DNA from 4 places in the Mesorhizobium sp. CA16 genome. Region 4 is predicted to be linked to each of the others. Evidence: predicted binding sites of a transcription regulator. Region 4 holds the regulator's gene; each other region holds the start of a gene.
What was found. Region 4 encodes LexA, which represses DNA repair genes until DNA is damaged. Its sites were predicted from a motif close to TGTTCNNNNTGTGTTCNG; they were not measured.
Positions count from the first base shown of each region.

Region 1: the regulator LexA is predicted to act here: its motif matches at 1,774-1,791, upstream of LB525_RS25860 (DNA recombination protein RmuC).
Region 2: the regulator LexA is predicted to act here: its motif matches at 2,938-2,955, upstream of ruvC (crossover junction endodeoxyribonuclease RuvC).
Region 3: the regulator LexA is predicted to act here: its motif matches at 1,504-1,521, upstream of dinB (DNA polymerase IV).

Region 1 is NZ_JAIUHP010000025.1:19,028-23,242, reverse strand. Features, by position in the region: gene LB525_RS25865 (GFA family protein) at 1-186, shown strand, start outside; gene LB525_RS25860 (DNA recombination protein RmuC) at 488-1,741, opposite strand; gene def (peptide deformylase) at 1,845-2,375, shown strand; partial or broken gene LB525_RS25850 (plasmid stabilization protein) at 2,483-2,611, shown strand; gene fmt (methionyl-tRNA formyltransferase) at 2,669-3,604, shown strand; gene LB525_RS25840 (GNAT family N-acetyltransferase) at 3,601-4,107, shown strand; gene truA (tRNA pseudouridine(38-40) synthase TruA) at 4,129-4,215, shown strand, end outside.
Region 2 is NZ_JAIUHP010000029.1:12,793-17,007, forward strand. Features, by position in the region: gene LB525_RS26875 (DUF2269 family protein) at 1-454, opposite strand, end outside; gene LB525_RS26880 (DUF1465 family protein) at 1,010-1,540, shown strand; gene LB525_RS26885 (glycosyltransferase family 2 protein) at 1,828-2,892, shown strand; gene ruvC (crossover junction endodeoxyribonuclease RuvC) at 2,997-3,506, shown strand; gene ruvA (Holliday junction branch migration protein RuvA) at 3,517-4,137, shown strand; gene ruvB (Holliday junction branch migration DNA helicase RuvB) at 4,181-4,215, shown strand, end outside.
Region 3 is NZ_JAIUHP010000022.1:41,763-45,977, reverse strand. Features, by position in the region: gene LB525_RS25040 (hypothetical protein) at 5-235, opposite strand; gene LB525_RS25035 (polymerase) at 308-541, opposite strand; gene LB525_RS25030 (cupin domain-containing protein) at 937-1,317, shown strand; gene dinB (DNA polymerase IV) at 1,588-2,847, shown strand; gene LB525_RS25020 (patatin-like phospholipase family protein) at 3,072-4,215, shown strand, end outside.
Region 4 is NZ_JAIUHP010000005.1:155,413-159,627, forward strand. Features, by position in the region: gene LB525_RS10025 (ComEC/Rec2 family competence protein) at 1-873, shown strand, start outside; gene lexA (transcriptional repressor LexA) at 910-1,644, opposite strand; gene kynU (kynureninase) at 2,078-3,325, shown strand; gene LB525_RS10040 (alpha/beta hydrolase) at 3,373-4,203, shown strand.

The DNA.
Region 1 (4,215 bases), on a different contig from region 4:
TTTTGCGGCGAATGCGGATCGCATCTTTATGCGACGTCGGTTGGCGATGGACCGAAAATCTATGGCATTAGGGTGGGCACGGCGCGCCAGCGCGACCAACTGGTGCCGAGAAGACAAGTCTGGCACCGCTCGGCGTTGCATTGGCTGCCGGAGTTTGAAGGCATGGCGACCATCGAGGAGCAGTAGCACTGTCGGATCGGCCCGTTGACGGAAGCCTCGGCGATTGGCTGACTGTTTCGCGCCTTCGTCATCCTCGGGCATGACCCGAAGATCCATGCCGTGACCGATATGAGGGGCTCGGCGGAGCAAAATTCTTAGCCGTCTCAATGGCTTAGCGTCACGGCATGGGATTCCAGGGGCTGCGCGCGTCGCTTCGCTCCTTGCTCCGCCCTGGAATGACGAAGTGATCGGCGTTCCAGCCAATCTCCAAGGAATGCGACCTCGCCAGCGAAGGAAGAATCGGTCTTCCATCGTCGGCGTCGAGCGACTACTCGTCGCCTTCGACGACGCGCAGCCTGAGCTGACCCGTCTTGGAGTCTGCTACCCGCGAACCGCCTTCGGCCTTTGGCGCGGCACCTCGCGCGGCCTCGGTCTCGCCTTCCGCGAATTCCAGCGCCTCGATCTTCTGGCCGCGCTTGGTCACCTTCGACGTCGACACCAGGATGTCGTCGATGTCGCGCGCCGCCTGGCCGAAATGTGTCTGCAGCCGACGTACCCGCTCGTCGACCCGCGCCACATCCTCCATCAGGCGGATGACCTCGCCCTGGATCAGATGCGCCTGCTCGCGCATGCGGGCGTCCTTGAGGATCGCCTGGATCACCTGGATCGACAGCATCAGCAGCGAGGGCGAGACGATGACGACGCGGGCGCGATGCGCCTTCTGCACCACCGCCTCGAAATTCTCGTGGATCTCGGCGAACACCGATTCCGACGGCACGAACATGAAGGCGGTGTCCTGTGTCTCGCCCTGGATCAGGTATTTTTCGGCGATATCGCGGATATGCACCTCGATGTCGCGGCGGAAAGCCTGCGCCGCCGCCTTCTGCATGGCCTCGCCCTCGGCGGCGCGGATGGCGTTCCACGCCTCCAGCGGAAACTTGGCGTCGATGGCGAGTGACGGCGCGCCGTTGGGCATCCGCACCAGGCAATCGGGCCGGCTGCCGTTGGAGAGGCTGGCCTGGAACTCGTAGGCGCCGTGCGGCAGGCCGTCGGCGACGATCGCCTCCATCCGCGACTGGCCGAAGGCGCCGCGCGTCTGCTTGTTGGAGAGGATCGCCTGCAGCTGCACGACCTGGCCGGCCAAGGACTGGATGTTGCCTTGCGCGGTGTCGATCACCGCCAGCCGCTCCTGCAGCTTGGCCAGGCTCTCATGCGTCGACTTGGTCTGCTCGGCCATGGTCTGGCCGAGACGCCCGGTCATGGCGTCGAGCCGTTGTCCGAGCGACTGGGTGAGCTCGGCCTGCCGCGCCCCGAACACCTCGGCGATCGCCCCCATGCGCCCCTGCATCTCGGCCTGCGCTTGCATGATGTCGGCCATCCTCGCCTCAGCATCGCGGGCATGGTCGGCGGCTTCGGCGGCCGCCGCCGCGCGTGCCCCGGCCGCGCGCCACAAGGCGACGACGAGCGCCACGGACAGCGCAAGCAGAAGGATCGCGCCGAAAGCCAGCGCCTGGCCAAGCGTCACGGTCGTGGCGCCAAGCCGCGCGATGGGCTCGGAAAGGACGGAGGTCATGTCGTTCATTTGGGCAGCATAACCGATTCGGCCTCCTGGCACAGATCAAAACGTGAACAGGTCGAAGATGCCCCGGTTGACGCTTTTCAAGCGAGGTCTTAGGTGAGACGCCATGTCGATCAAGCCGCTCATCATCCTTCCCGATCCCGTCCTGCGCCAGGTTTCCAAGCCGGTCGAGCGCGTCGATGCCGATTTGCGCAAGCTCGCCGACGACATGCTGGAGACCATGTATGACGCGCCGGGCATCGGCCTCGCGGCGATCCAGGTCGGCGAGCCGCGGCGGCTGCTGGTCATCGACCTTGCCAAGGAAGGCGAGGAGCCTCAGCCGCATGTCTTCATCAATCCGGAAGTGCTGGAAAGTTCCGACCAGCGGTCCGTCTATGAGGAAGGCTGCCTGTCGATCCCCGACTATTACGCCGAGGTCGAGCGCCCGGCTTCGGTGCGGGTGAAGTATCTCGACCGCGACGGCAAGCTGCAGGAGATGCAGGCGGAAGGCCTGATGGCCACCTGCCTGCAGCACGAGATAGACCATCTCAACGGCGTGCTGTTCATCGACCACATCTCGAAGCTCAAGCGCGACATGGTGGTGCGGAAGTTCAAGAAGCTCGCCAAGGACAAGGCGCCGGGCAAGATGGTGGGCTAGGCGACGCCTTTCCGCGCCTGAAAGAACCCTGGATCATGATACCAGCGAAGGTTTCGATGGGCGACACCCCGATCAGCAACATTCCTGAACCTGGCCCAAAGCCACAAGTCTCCACATGGGATGCGATCCGCAGCGCATTCGTGTCTGAAGACGCGATCAGCGACGAATTTGCCGATATGATGAATGAGATCGAGGCTCAGAGGAAGCGCGATTTCGGCCGCGATTTCGACGATTGATCGAGATTCGCGAAAGCAAGCGCCAAAGCGGGCGGTAGGAAGAGGAGCACATCCGTCATGCCGCTTCGCGTCATCTTCATGGGCACGCCGGATTTTTCCGTGCCGACCTTGCGCGCCATCGCCGAGGCCGGCCATGAGATCGCGGCCGTCTACACCCAGCCGCCGCGCGCCGCCGGCCGGCGCGGGCTGGAGCTGACGCCCTCGCCGGTGCAGCGCGAGGCCGAGCGGCTGGCGCTCGACGTTCGGACGCCGGCATCGCTGAAAAGCGAGGCCGAGCAGCAGGCTTTTGCCGGCTTGCAGGCCGATGTCGCGGTGGTCGTCGCCTACGGGCTGCTGCTGCCGAAAGCCGTTCTGGACGCGCCAAGGCTGGGCTGTCTCAACGGCCATGCCTCGCTTTTGCCACGCTGGCGTGGTGCTGCTCCCATCCAGCGCGCCATCATGGCCGGCGATACCGAGACCGGCATGATGGTCATGAAGATGGAAGAGGGTCTGGACACCGGGCCGGTGGCAATGGTTGAAAAAGTCGCCATCGCGCCCGACATGACAGCCGGCGAATTGCATGACCGACTGATGGTTCAAGGCGCCTCGCTGATGGTTGAGGCGCTCGCGCAGTTGGGGATAAATTGTCTGACATTTACCCAACAGGCAACGGTAGGGGTGACCTACGCCCGAAAGATCGATAAATCGGAGACACGCGTAGACTGGACGCGGCCTTCTGGCGAAGTCCACAATCACATTCGCGGCCTCTCGCCCTTTCCGGGCGCGTGGTGCGAGGTCGACATTGGCGGCCGCATGGAGCGGCTGAAACTGCTTCGCTCGACGCTCTCGGATGGCGTCGGCGAGTCGGGAGGAATTCTCGATGACCGGCTGACGGTCGCCTGCGGGACAGGCGCGGTCAGGCTGGTCGAAGTTCAACGGGCGGGCGGAAAGCCTGCCACTGCGCAGGAGTTTTTGCGCGGAGCCAAGATCGAAAAAGGAACGAAACTCACATGAGCATGATGTCGATACGCGCGGCGACGCCGCGGGATCGCGAGGCGATCCGCCTCGTCGAAGAACATGCCTTTGGCCAGCAGGCGGAAGCCGGCCTGGTCGACGCGCTTGTCACCGGCGGCGATGCTGTCGTCGAGCTGGTTGCAGAGGAAGACGGGCAGGTCGTCGGCCATATTCTTTTCTCGCGACTGTTCGTTCAGAACGGCACCAAGCAGTTCGCCGCCGTCGCGCTGGCGCCGCTGGCGGTCGAGCCGTCGTTCCACGGCACCGGCATCGGCGGCGCGCTGATCCGCGAGGCGCATGTCCGCCTCAAGGAAGCCGGCGAGATGCTGGCAGTGGTGCTGGGCGATCCGGTCTATTACGGCCGCTTCGGGTACGCCCATGCGCGCGCCGCGGGATTCGAGAGCGAGTATCAGGGCGAGGCGCTGCAGGCGCTGGCCTGGGGCGACGCGCCCGAGACCGGCAGGCTGGTCTACGCTTCCGCCTTTACCGCTTTAGCCGCCTAGGCGAGCGGCAAGCGCCGCAGCATGCCGCGTTTTCGGCTCGATATCGAATATGACGGCAGCCAATTCGCCGGCTGGCAGCACCAGGCCGACCAGCCCTCGGTGCAGCAG
Region 2 (4,215 bases), on a different contig from region 4:
GCAGAGTGGGCTTCAGCACCATGTCGGCGATGATCACCAGCATCACCGCATAATCGAGGCGCGCCCAGTTCATCATGCGCTGGCCGATGGAGAGGGCGGCCGGCGTCACGCCCTGCTCGGCGATCATGGCGCCCATGCGCTCGCCGGTCGGCTTGAAGATCAGCATGCCGATCGAGAAGGTCGTGGCATAGCCGACGAGGCCGATGACGATCCACAGGTCGGCAAAGCCGACCCAGAAGCCGCACATGATGAGGCCAAAGACCAGCGTCAGCATCGACATCGGCGCGAAGAACCGGCCGCCGAGCTGTCCGCTGGCGCGTATAGCCAGCAGCTTGTCCTCGATGTTGCCGGCGCGCTCGGCCAGCACGCCGAGCAGGAACAGCACGAAGCCGCCGCCGACCCACAAAATAGCCGAGACGACGTGAAGAAATTTGACGATCGAATACCAATCCATGGTTTGCTCCGGATATCCTGCCTGATTTCAAGCGGCGCAGATTTGCGCGCCGCCTTTGTGGAGCGGCCTTTTGCGTGGCGCGTGTTTCGGAACGATGCCGCGGCAGCAGCAAACATGTTACCGCCGCCACGATCGGCGCCCGAAATCCGGTGCTCGGACGATCCCGGGCAGCGAATCCGCTGTCCTGTTCCGGCACAGGAGCGCGCGTTCGCTTAAAAAATCGCCGCCGCGTTAAGGGTTCATTAAGCTTTACAGGCGTTTACTACACCCATCCAGTTTTGCTGGATTCTTACCGAGTGGTTGGAGCCACTTTGTTTGACGCCTCCCTGTTAAACTCCTGAGAGCCGCCTTATCCGCGGCTCTTTTTTTATCCGCTGCCGGCTGGCTGATGCCATCCGCTTGCGGATGGCCGGAACCGGCCCGGCGTTAACCGTTTGTTAAACATGCGCTTGCCTTCATTGGCATCGAAGCGCATTTTCAAGCCTCAGTCATTTAGGGTGCGGGCCGCGTCGGCAAGGATGCCGAATCGGCTTGCGGCAGTGCAGGGGCGTATCGATGAACGAGCCTTCGAAGGGCAGCGCGAAAACCATCAAATTGGCGGAGCGCCGGGTTTTCTCCCAATCCTTCAAGCCGCTTTACCAGGAAGGCATGGGGCTGGTCGAACAGGCCGCCGAATATCTCGATGGCAAGGGCAGGCTCGAAGCCAAGAAATTGTCGCGCACGGCGGCGACGCTCTATGCGGCCGAATCGATGCGGCTGACCACAAGGCTTATGCAGGTCGCCTCCTGGCTGCTTTTGCAGCGGGCAGCGAATTCCGGCGAGATGACGCGCGACCAGGTGGCTTCGGAGAAATCCAAGGTGCGTCTCGACACCGCGTCCGCGCATGACGAGGCGCTTGGCTGGAACGAGCTGCCCAAGGATTTTCTGGACCTCGTGACGCGCTCGCTGCGCCTGCAGTCGCTGGTGCGGCGCATGGACGAGGAAATCTATGGCGGCGTCATCAGCGAGACGCACGCGCCCAGCCGGCGGGCCAACCCGGTGTCCGACCAGATCAGCCTTTTGAATACCGCGTTCGCGCGCGGCTGAAACCGCGTTTGCAAAAAACGATAGCGGTAGCGGCATATCCTTGATCAGGCGGTAATTTGGCCGTGGCTTTGGCTGCAAGTTCAACGCTTGCGACTCCGGCCGCTCGTCGAAACTGCGGCAGCCATCGCCGTATTGAAGGCTGTGCCGGCCTTCGCGGGAAAGATCACACTTGCCTTGAAGCGATAGGCCCCTAGTTGGAGCCGTTCGCCGCAGCCGGGTCGACCCGAGCCGGTTCTGCAAGAAAACCACCGTCACTGTGACCAAAGCAGATTGCGAGGCTTGATCCCGTGCATTCGCCATTGGACCGCATCCCGGTATCGATCATCATCCCCAACTACAATTACGAACAGTTTCTAGGACGCGCCATCGACAGCGCGTTGGAGCAGGACCACCGAAATGTCGAGGTCGTGGTCGTCGACGACGCATCGACGGATGCATCGGTGGCCGTAATCGAATCCTACGGCGACAAAATCCGTCCGTGCCTGAGGCGCAGGAATGGCGGACATGCGGCTGCGTTCAATACCGGGTTCGAGGCGAGCACCGGAGAGATCGTCCTTTTCCTCGACGCCGACGACTATCTCTATCCGAACGCCGTCTCCGAGGTTCTGGACGAGTGGGATGCGGATGTCGCCCAAGCGCAATTCAGATTGCATCTCGTTGATGAGGACCAGTATATCAAGGATGTCTTTCCACCGCCGGAACAGCCGTTCGATTCAGGCGACGTCGTGCCGGAATTGCTGCGCAAAGGGCGGTACCGTACGACGGTAACAAGCGGGCTGGCGTTCGACCGCGAGGCGCTGGAAACGATAATGCCGATGCCTGAAAGCGATTTCCGGCAAGGCGCCGACGGTTATCTCGCGACGCTGGCGCCGCTGCACGGAGAGGTGAAATCCATCGATACCTGCCTTGGCGCCTACCGCATCCACGGTGCCAATCATTCGGTCTTTGCCGAAAAGCTTGCCGAGCGGGCGCGTTGGCGGGTGCAGCATGATTTCCGGCGTCTCGAAGCCTTGTCCGGCCGGGCGGCCGAGATCGGCTTGACCGTGCCGCCCGATGCCGGCCTTCGCGATCCGGTGCATCTGGAAGAACGGCTGGCTTCGCTCTGCGTCGACGAGCCCCAGCATCCGGTCGCCACCGACTCCCGGCTGGGACTGGCAAGAGCGGGCGCCGCCGCCAGCCTGGAAATGAACGCATCCTGGCGGCGGCGGGCAGCTCTGGCGGCCTGGTTCCTTTGCATCGGAATCCTGCCGCGGCGCATGGGCAATGCAGTCCTGGCATGGAAGCTGGTCGCGTCGTCCAGGCCGGCATTTCTCACGCGGCTGTCGAAAACCATCCGCCGCGTGACGAATTAGGCATCTCGCTGTTTTACGGAAACGGCGCATAGCCGAGATTGCAATTGTTTCCGGTTTGTTCACATTTTGCTGGCATCGCTTGTCGCCACGGCTAGACTTGGCGCATGGGGGAAGCGATTCGCATCATCGGCATCGATCCGGGCCTGAGGCGCACCGGTTGGGGTATTATCGACAGCGTGGGCAATTCGCTGCGCTTCATCGCATCCGGCACGGTGCGGTCCGACGAGAAGGAGTCGCTGGCGACAAGACTCTGCCAGCTGCATGACGGCTTGACCGAGGTGCTGCACCAGGCCATGCCGCACGAGGCTGCGGTCGAGCAGACTTTCGTCAACAAGGATGCCACGGCGACGCTGAAGCTCGGCCAGGCGCGCGGCATCGCCATGCTGGTGCCGGCGCGCGCCGGGCTGGTGGTGGCCGAATATGCCCCCAATGCGGTCAAGAAGGCGGTTATTGGCGTCGGCCACGGCGAGAAGAAGCAGATCCACATGATGGTGAAGGTGCTGATGCCGAAGGCTGTCTTCGACACCGACGACGCCGCCGACGCTCTGGCCATCGCCATCTGCCATGCGCATCACCGCCCGAGCACAGCCTACCGCATGGCCGCGCTGGCGTGAGGGGACAATCATGATCGGCAAGCTGAAAGGCACGTTGGACGAGATCGACGAAGATAGCTGCGTCATCGACGTGCATGGCGTCGGCTACGTCGTCCATTGCTCGGTGCGGACGCTGGCCGCGCTGCCCTCGCCCGGCGAGGCGGTGGTGCTGTTCATCGAGACCTATGTGCGCGAGGACATGATCCGGCTCTATGGCTTCCAGACCGGGCTGGAGCGCGAGTGGTTCCGCCTTCTGATGAACAATGTGCAGGGCGTCGGCGCCAAGGTGGCGCTGGCCATCCTATCGACGCTGGCGCCGGCCGACCTCGCGAACGCGATCGCGCTGCGCGACATTGCCATGGTTTCCAGAGCGCCAGGCGTCGGCAAGAAGGTGGCGGAACGCATCGTCACCGAACTGCGCACTAAAGCGCCAGCCTATGCGGGCGCGGCCAGTGGTACGATCGGGCTCAAGCAGGAGCTTGGCGAAGGTGTCGCGGCCGCACCGATCACCGATGCGGTCTCGGCGCTCGTTAATCTCGGCTATTCGCGCGACATTGCCGCGAACGCGGTCTCGGTTGCGCTGAAATCGGCCGGCGAGGGCGCGGATGCGTCCAAGCTCATCCGCTTCGGCCTGAAGGAACTGGCGCGGTGAAGCGACGCTTGTCCCGCCATCGGTCCTATGCAAGGAAGGCGGCATGACCCTTTCGCCCCGCCTCATTGCTCCCGACAA
Region 3 (4,215 bases), on a different contig from region 4:
GCGCCTAGCCGACAATATCCGCGCCCGCTCGCTCGTCGAAGAGCACGGCGCAGCCGCGCTTGAGCGCGACCTGCGTCAAGGCGTTGGCCGCGTCCTCATCCGACGAGACGAAATCGCCGGTCAGGACGCGCAACTCCTCGACGGCCCTCGACATCGGCACGATACGGCCGGCCGAACGGTCGCTCACGCAGGCGTCGATGACGCACAGAAGATCGATGAGTTCGAAATTGTCCATGGCGGCCTCCGCCAGCGCCATCCCTTCGCTCCGTCAACGGCCCGGGGCGCGGACTGGTTCCCGCGCCCGGCTTCATCCGCGCGGCCTGGCGGGCGCGAGCTTGAGATCGAAGCGGGCCGGCAGGCATGGCTCGAGGCAGGCTCGGCGCAGCGATCCAGTCGCAATCGTATCGACCGGGAGAAGGATCACCATATGGGCCTGGCGCTCGGGCCAGAGCGGCCTGCCGAAGACGAAGAAGACGCCGCCGACCAGGCCGGCCAGAAGCAGTGCGGCAAACAGATTGGCGATCATCTTACCGGGTTGCACGGCCCGCAACTCCAGGAGCGGTTTCAGGGAAAGGCGTGCCCACCATATCGCAGGAATAGAGGGCACGCCGTGGTCAACCGCCGATGAAGGGACTTTGTCCGGCGGCTTGCTAGCCAATGATTTTGGTGCCGTCGTTGTTTCCTGAAAATAGGCGTGTCGGGCCTCTGCGTTCGTGCGATGGGACTTCGGTCCGAAGATGGCCCGGGACCGTCGCCCGAGGGTCTGGAATATCCGCCTTCCACGACAATGCGCCAAGCGTTCGGCTGAGCTCGCGGTCACCTCAATTAATTAGCAATTCAATTAATTAGCAATCGCTCATAATAAGACTTATGAATACACTCGCGGTCGCCGACGATCGCAACGTCAGGCGCCGCTTCACACATGGGAGGGATACCATGGCCGAAGTTGCAATGAAGGTGACGAAACTCGAATCCAAATCGCACAACAATCCCGACGAGGTCCGCGCGCCCGCCAAGACGCGTGTCGAGATCGTGCGGCTGCCGGGCTATACGCTCGGGCGAATGAACATGCAGCCGGGCTGGAAATGGTCCGAATGTGTGAAGCCGGTGGTCAAGACCGACAGCTGCCAGGTCTCGCATGTCGGCTATGCCGTGTCCGGCTCGATCACCGTACGGATGACCGACGGCACGCAAAAGACCATCGAGGCGGGCACTTCCTACACCATCCCGCCCGGCCACGACGCCTGGGTGGAAGGCAACCAGCCGTTCCAATGCATCGAGGTGCTGAGCGCCGAAGAATACGCCAAGCCGGCATAGCGCAGACAGTCGCAATTTACGTTCAGAAGCGAAGGAGGGATCGCCTCGCGAGGCGATCCCTCCTCATGCTGCGGCGGCGTGTCCCGCGCAAAGGTCATGCGCACAACCGGCGTTCTATCTGTGGCTGCGCCCCCAGTTGTGGAAACCTGCACGGCCAAGCGTGGTGGCTTGACAGAGAGCTTCTTTTGTTCTCTTTATGTTCCGTTAATTCCCCTTACAAAAGACGCAGCTAATGCTGCAATGCCACACAAATGGCCATGGGAGCGCGCGATGGCTGCCACGAACACCGCCGCGGCCGCCGTCCTGCATGCCGACCTCGACGCCTTCTACGCCTCGGTCGAGCAACTGCTAGATCCGTCATTGCGTGGCAAGCCGATCGCCGTCGGCGGAGGCGTGGTGCTGGCGGCCTCCTATGAGGCGAAAATCTTTGGCGTGCGCGGCGGCATGCCGGGCCGCAAAGCGCGCGAGCTCTGCCCTCAGCTCATCTTCGTCGGCGGTCATTTTTCTGAATACCAGCGCCTCGGCGACGCCGCGATCAAGGTGCTCGACGATTTCACGCCGGCGGTCGAGCGCATCTCGATCGACGAGGCTTTTGCCGACGTCGCCGGCTGCACGCATCTGTTCGGATCGCCGCAAGAGATCGCGCGAAAAATCCGCGAGCGGGTGAAGGCCGAGCTCGGTCTGCCGATCTCGATCGGCGTGGCGCGGACGAAGCATCTGGCCAAGATCGCCTCGCAGGTAGCCAAGCCCGACGGGCTGGTGGTGGTCGAGCCCGACAGCGAGCTCGCCTTCCTGCACGACCTGCCTGTCACGCTGATGTGGGGTGTCGGCCCGGCGATCAAGGCCAGGCTGGCCGAGATCGGTGTCGAGACGATCGGGCAATTGGCGCGCACCCATAGCGGGGCGCTGGAGCGGCTGATCGGCCATGCCGCCGGCCAGAAGCTTGCCGCGCTCGCCTGGAACCGCGACCCGCGAAAACTCGAGGCACACCGCCGCGCGCATTCTGCCGGCGCGCAATCGGCGCTCGGCAGGAAGCCGGCAGTGCCGCGCGTCTTCGTGCCGACGCTCCTGCATCTGGCCGACCGCGTGGCCAGCCGGTTGCGCGCCAAGGACCGGCCCGGGCGCACAGTGACGGTGCGGGTTCGCTTCGCTGATCTGCGCGCTGTGAGCCGCTCGATCACGCTCGACCAGCCGATCCAGGCGACCGCGATGCTGGCGGAGATCGCCGAGGAACTGGTGCGCGGCGTGCTTGCCGCCCATCCGGGCGAGAGGGACATCTCGCTGCTCGCCATCTCTGTCTCGCATCTGGAGGAGCATGCCGAGCTGCAGCTCGAACTGCCGCTCGGGCTGGCGGACGAGAAGCTGAGGCCCGGCAGCCGCAAAGGCCTCGCGCGCTTCGGCGCCGACCGGGCGGTGGACAAGATCCGCCAGCGCTTCGGCAAGGAGGCGGTCGGCTACGGCACGGTAGCGCTGGAAGGTCCGCGCTCAGTGCCGGACGGGTTTAGGGAATTGGCCGAAAAGGAGCTGTGAGTGGCTGAGGCATCTCCTCTGGCGCCATTGGAGATTGACGAAAGCCTACGCGCCGTCCGTGCGCTGCGTACCAACCGCTTCGGGTAATCTCCCCGTCCGTCGGCGCGGGCCGATTTCCAATCTGTGAAGTTACGCGTTCCCCCCACTTGCAAGAATGTCGGTGCTGGGCTCGATTGCGCAAAGCCAGGCTTAAGGACGCCGGACGGACAGGCAAGGGGGCCGCGATGGAGCCGATTGCGGCTGGATCACCACCGGACGCGGATGGCAGCGCGCCCGAACGCTATGATCTCGGCCTCTGCCTGTCGGGCGGCGGCTACCGCGCCATGCTGTTTCATGCCGGCGCGCTATGCCGCCTCAACGAGGCCGGGCTGCTCCAGAAACTCGACATGGTAAGCTCGGTCTCGGGCGGCTCGATAGCCGCCGGGCTGCTGGCGGTGCTTTGGCCGCGTTTCGCGTTCGTCAACGGTGTCGCCGCCAATTTCGATATCTATCTGGACAGGATACTGGAGTTCTCGCAAGTCTTCCTCGACGTGCCGTCGATCTTCAAGGGCCTGCTCAACCCGTTTTCCAGCGCGGCGCGCGAAGTCGCCGACTGCTACGAGAGACATTTGTTCGACGGCTCAAGGCCGATGCTGAAGAGCCTGCCGGAAAAACCCTGGTTCGTGTTCTGCTCCAGCAATCTCGGCACCGGCTCGCTGTTCCGGCTGTCGCGGCGCTACATCGCCGACTATCGCATCGGCGTCGCCTACCAGGCCGACCTGCCGGTGGCTCTCGCGATTGCCGCCTCCTCGGCCTTCCCGCCTTTCCTGTCGCCGCTGCGGCTCGAGCTCACGCCCTTCGCGTGGAAGAATGACAAGCTCGACCCGAGCGTCGGCCCGCCGGTGCCGCCTTCGCGCGCCGTGCTCACCGATGGCGGCGTCTACGACAATCACGGCATCGAGCCGGCGCTGAAACGCTGCCGCTGGCTGCTGGTCAGCGACGCCGGCGCGCCCTGGCAGGCTTCGAGCGCCGGCTATCGGAACTGGTTCTCGCAGTTGAAACGCGTGCTCGACACCACCGACAACCAGGTGCGCTCGCTCAGGCGCCGGGATCTGGTGGCGCGCTTCCAGGCGGCCAAGGACGCCGACGATCGTGGCCTGGCCAATGACGCGACCCGGCCCGGCTATGCGGCGACGCGCGGCGTCTTCTGGTCGATCGCCAGCAAGCCCGACACGGCCGAGCCGGCCTTCGTGCAAACCGCCGCCACCGCACCTGCCGATATCGGCACCTCGCTGCATTTTCTGGGCAGCGAAGAGACGGTCGACCTGGTGAACTGGGGCTATTGCGCCGCCGACCAGGCGCTGCGGGGCTGGTACGAGCCGGCAGTGG
Region 4 (4,215 bases):
GTCATGCCGATCGTCTCATTGGTCGTCATGCCGTTCGCCGTGCTGAGCGCGCTGGCCATGCCCTTCGGCTTAGACGGTCCCTTCCTCTTTGTCATGGGCAAAGGCCTGACGGCGATGATCGCCATTTCGGCATGGATTTCCGAGCGCTCACCGGTCGACGCCGTGGGGCTGATCTCGATCCAGTCGGTGCTGCTGGCGACGGTCGCGCTGGTCATCGCGACCATGGCTACCACTTGGCTGAGGCTTGCCGCCGTACCTTTCGCGCTCGCTGCGCTGCTGGCCATTCCGCACGTCCGCACACCGGACGTGCTTATCTCGGAGGATGCGCATCTGGTGGCGATGCCGATCGGCGGCGGCGAGCTTGCCGTCAATCGCGAACGCTCCAACGAGTTCACCACCGACAACTGGAAACGGGCGCTGAAAGCCGAGGAGATCGTGCCGCCAGAAAGGTTCGCCAAAGATACGCTGGACATTGCCGATCCCGCCGACCTGCCGCCCGGCTCGCCCTTCTATTGCAGCGGCGATCTCTGCATCGGTCGGCATCCTTCCGGCGCGATCGTCGCGCTCGCCGAGACCCGCGACACCGCCCGGCCGGCCTGCGGCTTCGCCGACCTCATCGTCATCAACGACGCCACGGCCTATAACCCGTGCCGCGATCCGCGTGTGCTCGTCGTCACCAAGCGGCAGCTGGCGCGCGACGGCAGCGCCGCCGTTTTCTTCGATCCGCAATCGGCAACCGCGCGGCCAACCGTCCGCTACGCGGTCGTAGAACCATACCGACCCTGGCACGAGCAGCGGAAATACACGCGCGAGGCGAGGGGACTGGCGCCCTATAAGCAGCCGGAAAAACCAGCCGCCGCACCGGCCCAATAGATTGTCGTTCGGGCGAAGAAGGCCGGGCAGTTCTGCTCAGTAGCGGCGGATAAGTCCGACGAGCTTGCCCTGAACCTTGACCCGATCCGGTCCGAAGATCCGGGTCTCATAGGCCGGGTTGGCGGCCTCGAGCGCGATCGAGGCACCCTTGCGGCGGAAACGCTTAAGCGTCGCCTCCTCATCGTCGACCAGCGCCACCACGATCTCACCCGGGCTTGCCGTGTTCGCATTGCGGATGATGACGGTGTCGCCGTCGAAGATGCCGGCCTCGATCATCGAGTCGCCCTTGACCTCCAACGCGTAATGCTCGCCGCCCATGATCATGTCCGGCGGCACCGAGATCGAATGCGTCTGGTGCTGGATGGCGTCAATCGGCACGCCGGCGGCGATGCGGCCCATCACCGGAATGGATACGGCCGCCGCGGCCTCGTCGTCATTGCTTGGCGTCGGGGTGCGTGATGGAGTCGTCGGCTTGATCTGGCGACTGAGATTGCCTTGGCCGCCCTGGATGACGCTCGGCGAAAACTTCTTCGCGGCATTCAGGCCAGGCGCGATCGAGTCGGGCAGGCGCAGCACTTCCAGCGCGCGCGCCCGATTCGGCAGCCGGCGAATGAAGCCGCGTTCTTCCAGCGCCGTGATCAGCCGGTGGATGCCGGACTTGGAGGCAAGGTCGAGCGCCTCCTTCATCTCATCGAATGATGGAGGAATCCCGCTCTCCTTCAGGCGTTCATGGATGAACATCAGGAGTTCATGTTGTTTGCGCGTCAGCATCGGCGGCCCCCACGGGTTCTGAAACCAGAATCAGAAAAACAAACCCAGAACAAACACTATCTGTTCCAGTTGTGTTCCGCAACCGTTTAAAGTTTAGTGAATTTGTTAAGGCTGCCGAAACAATGTCGCATCCGGTGACGGCCGGCTGCCCCTCCTGGGGCAGCGGCATTGATTCCGCTCGATTTTGGAGTTCCCCTTAAGCTGAAATACAACGCGACACGATCACGAAGCCGTGGTTGGGATCACGTCGGCTCGTACCGTAAGCGCGTGGCACCGTGAACGAAACGAACCCAAAATGCCAACCTTGGCGAAGTTCCGATCCGCAGTCTTCGCCGTCTATGGACCAGCTAACATAGGACCAAAGGTTCTTGCCCTGTCGCCGAGGGTGGTGAGACAACCCCCTTGGCCAGATCGAAATGGAGGCGGCAGCACAATGAGGGGAATTCCTGATCTCGCCGAAGTCGAGGCGATGGATGCCGCGGATCCGCTGCGCGCGACGCGCGATCGCTTCGTCTTGCCGGAAGGCGTCCTATATCTCGACGGCAATTCGCTGGGCGCTGCTTCGATCGACGCCTTCAGCGAGATCGAGACTGCCACGAGGCAGGAATGGGCGCGGGATCTCATCCGCGCCTGGAACACCGCCGGCTGGTTCGATATGCCCATCGAGCTAGGTGACCAGCTAGGACGGCTGATCGGCGCGAAACCCGGCCAGACGGTCGTTTGCGACACGACTTCGATCAATATCTACAAGGTCCTGCATGCGGCACTTGCAATGCGGCCCGAGCGTTCGGTGATTGTTGCCGAGGGCGACAGCTTTCCGACCGACCTCTACATGGCGGAAGGGGTCGCATCGACGCGGTCCGGCACGGTGCTGCGGCTCGAATGCGCAGATGCCCCGACGATTGAGGAACTGGTTGACGATCGCGTCGCGGTCATCCTGGTCAACCACGTCAACTACAAATCCGGCCGGCTGCGCGACATGGCGGCGCTCACCCGCAAGGCTCATGAAGCCGGTGCGCTGATCGTCTGGGACCTCTGCCACACGGCGGGTGCGCTGCCGGTGGATCTCGACGGCTCGAATGCCGATTTCGCCATCGGCTGCACCTACAAGTATCTCAATGGCGGGCCGGGCTCGCCAGCCTTCATCTACGCCGCGAACCGCCATCACCGCGACATTCGCCAGCCGCTCAGCGGCTGGTGGGGCCATGCCCGGCCTTTCGCGTTCGAGCAGGGCTACGCTGCGGGCACGGGCATCCGGCGGTTCCTGTGCGGAACGCAGCCGGTGCTGTCGATGCGCGCGCTGAAAGGGGCGCTGGATCTCTGGAACGATGTCGACATGAGGGCCGTGCGGAGAAAAAGCGTCGCGCTGACGGACCTGTTCATCCGGCTTGTCGAGGCCAGATGCGGCGGCTTCGGTCTTGAGCTGGAGAGCCCGCGCTCAGGCGCCGAGCGCGGCAGCCAGGTCTCGTTCGCACATCCGCATGGCTACCAGGTGATGCGTGCCTTAATCGAGCGCGGCGTGATCGGCGATTTCCGCGCGCCATCCACCATTCGTTTCGGCTTCACGCCGCTTTATGTCGGCTACCGCGATGTCTGGAATGCAGTCGAGGTGCTGCAGGACATCCTGCGCACTGGCGTCTGGCAAGACGCGCGCTTTGCCGTCAAAACAACCGTTACCTGACTTTAAATCGGCGATGCCGAACAAATGATCTGATCGCGGAGATACCGTTGCTGGGACATCGTATTGTCGACTGGGATGACGCTTATGCAAATGGCGCCAATATCGCCGGCGGCGACCGCTGGCCGGCGGCGTGGGATGGGCCGGCGCGGGCATTCCGCGAAAGGCTGCAGTCAGAGGGCAGGGCGCGGCTCGATGTTATCTACGGCGAAGCGCCGCGCAATCGCTTCGACCTGTTTCTCCCGTCTGCGGCGCCAAAGGGGCTCGTTGTGTTCATCCACGGCGGCTATTGGATGGAGTCGGACAAGAGCTCCTGGTCGCATCTGGCTGGAGGCGCGCTCGGCCGCGGCTTTGCCGTCGCCATGCCCTCCTACACGCTGTGCCCGCAGACCAGGATCAGCGGCATAGTCGGCGAGGCCGCGGCAGCGATCGAGAAGGCGGCGGCCATGGTCGATGGTCCGCTGATGCTGACCGGGCACTCGGCCGGCGGGCATCTCGCGAGCCGAATGGTGACCACGGTCTCACCGCTATCATCCGATGTGGCGCGGCGCATACGCAAGGTCGTTTCGATTTCAGGCCTGCACGACCTTCGGCCGCTGATGTTCACAGCGCTGAACGAGACCCTGAACATCGACGAGCCGGAAGCGCGGAGCGAAAGCCCGGCATTGTTGCGGCCTCGACAGGGAGCCTGCATCACCTGCTGGGCCGGCGGCGGCGAGCGTGCGGAATTCCTGCGCCAGAGCGCGTTGCTCGCCAACATCTGGACCGGGCTCGGCGCCTCCACCCGTTCAGTGGTCGAGCCGGACCGACATCATTTCAACATTGTCGATGGCCTCGCCGACCCGGATCATCCCCTGACCCGTACGCTGGTGGACGAATAAGGGTTACGATCG